DNA from 2 places in the Kitasatospora sp. NPDC056651 genome. Region 2 is predicted to be linked to the other one. Evidence: riboswitches for the same ligand, from Rfam matches in the RefSeq annotation. Region 2 holds a riboswitch; the other holds the start of a gene.
What was found. Region 2 has a riboswitch for S-adenosylmethionine ahead of ACFRAR_RS19895 (IclR family transcriptional regulator). Riboswitches for the same ligand answer to the same signal wherever they lie in the genome.
Positions count from the first base shown of each region.

Region 1: linked by a shared signal. The riboswitch ahead of thrC (threonine synthase) and the one ahead of ACFRAR_RS19895 (IclR family transcriptional regulator) in region 2 are both predicted to bind S-adenosylmethionine.

Region 1 covers NZ_JBHTWX010000113.1:14,924-17,119, reverse strand. Annotated here, with positions in the region: gene ACFRAR_RS31880 (glucosyl-3-phosphoglycerate synthase) at 1-714, opposite strand, end outside; SAM riboswitch class I at 864-1,001, shown strand; gene thrC (threonine synthase) at 1,018-2,196, shown strand, end outside.
Region 2 covers NZ_JBHTWX010000048.1:14,704-16,899, reverse strand. Annotated here, with positions in the region: gene ACFRAR_RS19900 (DUF362 domain-containing protein) at 1-375, opposite strand, end outside; gene ACFRAR_RS19895 (IclR family transcriptional regulator) at 608-1,321, opposite strand; SAM riboswitch class I at 1,518-1,661, opposite strand; gene ACFRAR_RS19890 (hypothetical protein) at 1,783-2,196, opposite strand, start outside.

The DNA of each region.
Region 1 (2,196 bases), on a different contig from region 2:
CAGGGCGTCGACCAGCAGTCCGAGCTCGACGCCGTAGCCGGTGGGGAAGGGCAGCCGTTCGAGCAGGGAGCGGCGGGCCGCGTACTCGCCGCCGAGGGGCTGGACGAAACCGGCGAGTTCCGGCCAGTGGAGGTTGAGCAGGGGCCGGGCGACGAGTTCGGTGACCCGGCCGCCGCCGGCGGGCAGCACGGCGCCCTCCGACTCCAGCGGGCGGTCGTACATGGCCTTGACCAGCTGGATGGACTCGTCGGTCAGCAGCGGGCCGACGATGCCGGAGACGAAGGCCGGGTCGAACTCGCGCAGGTCGGCGTCCACGAAGCAGACGATGTCGCCATGGGTGACCAGCAGCGAGCGCCAGAGCACCTCGCCCTTGCCGGGGACGGCGGGCAGCCGGGGCAGGATGGCGTCGCGGTGCTCGACCCGGGCGCCGGCCTCGGCGGCGACGGCGGCGGTGGCGTCGGTGGAGCCGGAGTCCACCACGACGAGTTCGTCGACCAGCGGGAGGCGTTCCATCAGCTCGCGGCGGATGGTGCGGACGATGTCGCCGACGGTGGCCTCCTCGTCCAGCGCGGGCAGGACCACGCTGACGGTGCGGCCGGTGCGCTCCTTGGCGGCGAGGAGGGTGCTCACCGGCCGGTCGGCCGCGCTCCAGGAGCGGCGGCGCAGCCAGGACGCCGCCTGCGGGAGGAGCTCGGGGGTCGGTTCGGCGGGCACGGGAGTCTCCTCGGCGGGGTCGGGTGGAACGGGTCATCTCGCGTGGCGGACAGTCCCGTTCATGGGTTGACGCCTTCGGATACAGTCTTCGTACAGCGGTCGGACCTTCGCACGCCGGGGTCACCGTTGAGCGCCACCACAATTTCACAAGCTCATCCAGAGGGACTGAGGGAACGGCCCGTTGACGTCCCGGCAACCTTCTCGCCCGGCCGTCGTCACGGAGGCCTCCGGCGGGACAGGTGCCAATTCCGGCCTGTGGCGCGACCGTGCCACGGGGAAGATGAGGAGAGAGGCCTCGCCATCATGGCTCTTGACACCGCCGCACCCGTTTCCGTGGACCTCGGCCCCGCCGCCGCCCTGTCCTGTCGGGAGTGCGGCACCCGCTTCCCGCTCGGCCCCAGCTTCGCCTGCCTGGAGTGTTTCGGCCCGCTGGAGATCGCCTACGAGTTCGGCAGCGAGGGCGCCGAGGAGCTCCGCAAGCGGATCGAGGCCGGTCCCGCCTCCATCTGGCGCTACGCGCCGCTGCTGCCCGTCCCGGCCGACGTGGCCTCCAAGCCCAACCTGAACCCGGGGTGGACCCCGCTGGTGAAGGCGGACAACCTGGGCCGGGAGCTCGGTTTCACCGCCCAGCTGCACGTCAAGGACGACTCGGGCAACCCGACGCACTCGTTCAAGGACCGGGTGGTCGCGTGCGCGATCGAGGCGGCCCGGGCGTTCGGCTACACCACGCTCTCCTGCTCCTCCACCGGCAACCTGGCCGGCGCGGTGGGCGCGGCCGCGGCCCGGGCCGGATTCCGGTCCTGCGTGTTCATCCCGCACGACCTGGAGCAGGGCAAGGTCGTCATGGCCGGGGTGTACGGCGGCGAGCTGGTCGGCATCGAGGGCAACTACGACGACGTGAACCGCTTCTGCTCGGAGCTGATCGGCGACACGGCCGGCGAGGGCTGGGGCTTCGTCAACGTGAACCTGCGGCCGTACTACGGCGAGGGCTCGAAGACGCTGGCGTACGAGATCTGCGAGCAGCTCGGCTGGCGGCTGCCGGAGCAGATCGTGATCCCGATCGCCTCGGGCTCGCAGCTGACGAAGATCGACAAGGGCCTCCAGGAGCTGATCAAGCTCGGCCTGGTCGAGGACCGGCCGTACAGGATCTTCGGTGCCCAGGCCGAGGGCTGCTCGCCGGTGTCGGCCGCGTTCAAGGCCGGCCGGGACGTGATCAAGCCGGTCAAGCCGGACACCATCGCCAAGTCGCTGGCGATCGGCAACCCGGCCGACGGCCCGTACGTGCTGGACATCGCCCGCCGCACCGGTGGCGCCGTGGAGGACGTCACGGACGCCGAGGTCGTGGCGGCGATCCGGCTGCTGGCGCGGACCGAGGGCATCTTCGCCGAGACCGCGGGCGGGGTGACCGTCGGCGTGCTGAAGAAGCTGGTGGAGACCGGTCAGCTGGATCCGGCCAAGGAGACCGTCGCGATCAACACCGGC
Region 2 (2,196 bases):
GTCCACCAGGCGGTAGGCGTTGCCGCGCGGGGTGCGTTCGCGGTAGCCGAGCAGGCGGCACGCTTCGAGGAGCCCGGGGCCGGCCAGCCAGGTGTCCGGGCCGCAGCGGGCGGCGCCGACGGTGACGTCGTGGTAGCCGCGGTCGTACAGCAGGTCGATCAGGTGCTCCACCAGGGCGGTGCCGACGGCGGTCGCCGGGTCGCCGTAGGCGGAGGCGCCCGGGGTCAGCAGCACCGGGACCGCCGCCGGATCGCCGCCGGCCCGCTCGGCGAGCCGCTCCCAGAGCCCGGCCCGGGCGACCGCCTCCGCCAGCAGGTCCGCGGCGGAGCGCGGCCGGACCCGGGTGGAGCGGACCACGGCGGCGACGACGGTCACATCTCCCCCAACGCCGTTGGACGGCCTTCCCGTTGGCGCCCGTCCGGGCCATCGCTGAATTACCGGAAAGTAGCTCGAAAGAGGTTTGAAGCGATGCTACTGCCCAGAGGTCGGATGCGAGGGGCGGGACGCGCGCTCGTGTCCCCGCGGGCCCGGGCGGCCCGGCGGTCGGGCCGCCCGGGAGGGCCGCCCGGCAGGTCCGCCCGGCAGGTCCGCCCGCGCGCCGACCCGGTCAGGGGTTGCGCAGGGCCTCGGTGAGCCGGTGGGCCGCCTCCAGGACGGCCTGGGAGAGCTGGGCGCCCGGGTGGCGGGTGAGCCGTTCGATGGGGCCGGAGACGGAGACGGCGGCCACCACCCGGTTCGACGGGCCCCGCACGGGCGCGGAGACGGAGGCGACGCCCGGCTCCCGCTCCCCGATGGACTGGGCCCAGCCCCGGCGCCGTACCCCGCTCAGCGCGGTGGCGGTGAACCGGGCGCCCTGCAGCCCCCGGTGGAGGCGCTCGGGCTCCTCCCAGGCGAGCAGGATCTGCGCGGCGGAGCCGACCTTCATCGGCAGCGTGACGCCCACCGGCACGGTGTCGCGCAGGCCGGTCAGCCGCTCGGCGGCGGCCACGCAGATCCGGACCTCGCCCTGGCGGCGGTAGAGCTGGGCGCTCTCCCCGGTGATGTCGCGCAGGTGGGTGAGGACCGAGCCGGCGGCGGCCAGCAGCCGGTCCTCGCCGGCCGCCGTCGAGAGCTCGGTGAGCCGGGGGCCGAGGGCGAACCGGCCCTGCATGTCACGGGTGACCAGCCGGTGGTGTTCGAGGGCGACCGCCAGCCGGTGGGCGGTGGGGCGCGCCATGCCCGTGGCGGTGACGAGTCCGCCCAGGGTGGCCGGGCCGGCCTCCAGGATGCCGAGGATCGTGGTGACCTTGTCGAGCACGCCGACGCCGCTCGTGTTCTCCATGGATGGGTACTCCAGTCTCAGTGCCCGCGAGCAGTGGGTGGTCCTGCTCACGGCGGCTCCCGGCGGGAGCCGGGGGTGGTCAGCGAGGACGGGCCGGAGAAGTCGGCCGATTGCCTGCGCCGGGCACGAGACGGGTACGCGGAAGGGCCGGGGCGGTCAGCGCCCGGGCGAAGGACAGCACAGAGAGCACCGTGTCTCCTCATCTTTTCCCGCGCCACATTGGCGACAGGCCGGAGTTGGCACTGACCCCGGACGGCACGGCGTGTACTTCGGACGCCGGGTCGATCGGGGAGTTGCCGGGGCTTCGTAGGGCCGGTCCCTCCACCCCTCTGGATGATTCGCGACGAACGATACCCAGCTCCGGGCGCCTCGCCAAACGGCGCCCCTTCCACCGTGCGCCGGCCAGGACCCTGACCACGGTCCTGTCCCCGGCCCTGACCACGGCTCTGACCAGCACTGTTTCAGCGGGGACGCGGCTCGGTCAGGCCGGCCCGGGAGTCCTGGCCGGCGCCGCCGGGGGCCGTGGCGTCCCAGGCGTGCAGGGCGGCGAGGGCCGCGGTGCGCTCGGGCGCCGTCGGCCGGGTGCCCTCCGGGGCGAGCAGGTAGTCGGCGACCGGGGTGAGCAGCAGGGTGGCGGCTCCGGCGGGCAGGAGCAGGGCCTCGTCCCACTGGTAGCGGGTGACGGTGCGGCGCAGCAGGGTGCCGTGGCGCGGCCGGGGCGGGCCGGCGGAGGTGCGGCGGCGGCGGAGTTCGGGCTCGATCTCGCTCTCCAGGGCGGTGCGCACCTCCCGCAGGGGGCCGAGCGGCACGTGTTCGGCGGCGAGGTCGAGGAGCGCGGCGGTCTCCGGGGCGAGGCGGTAGGCGGCGACCACGGC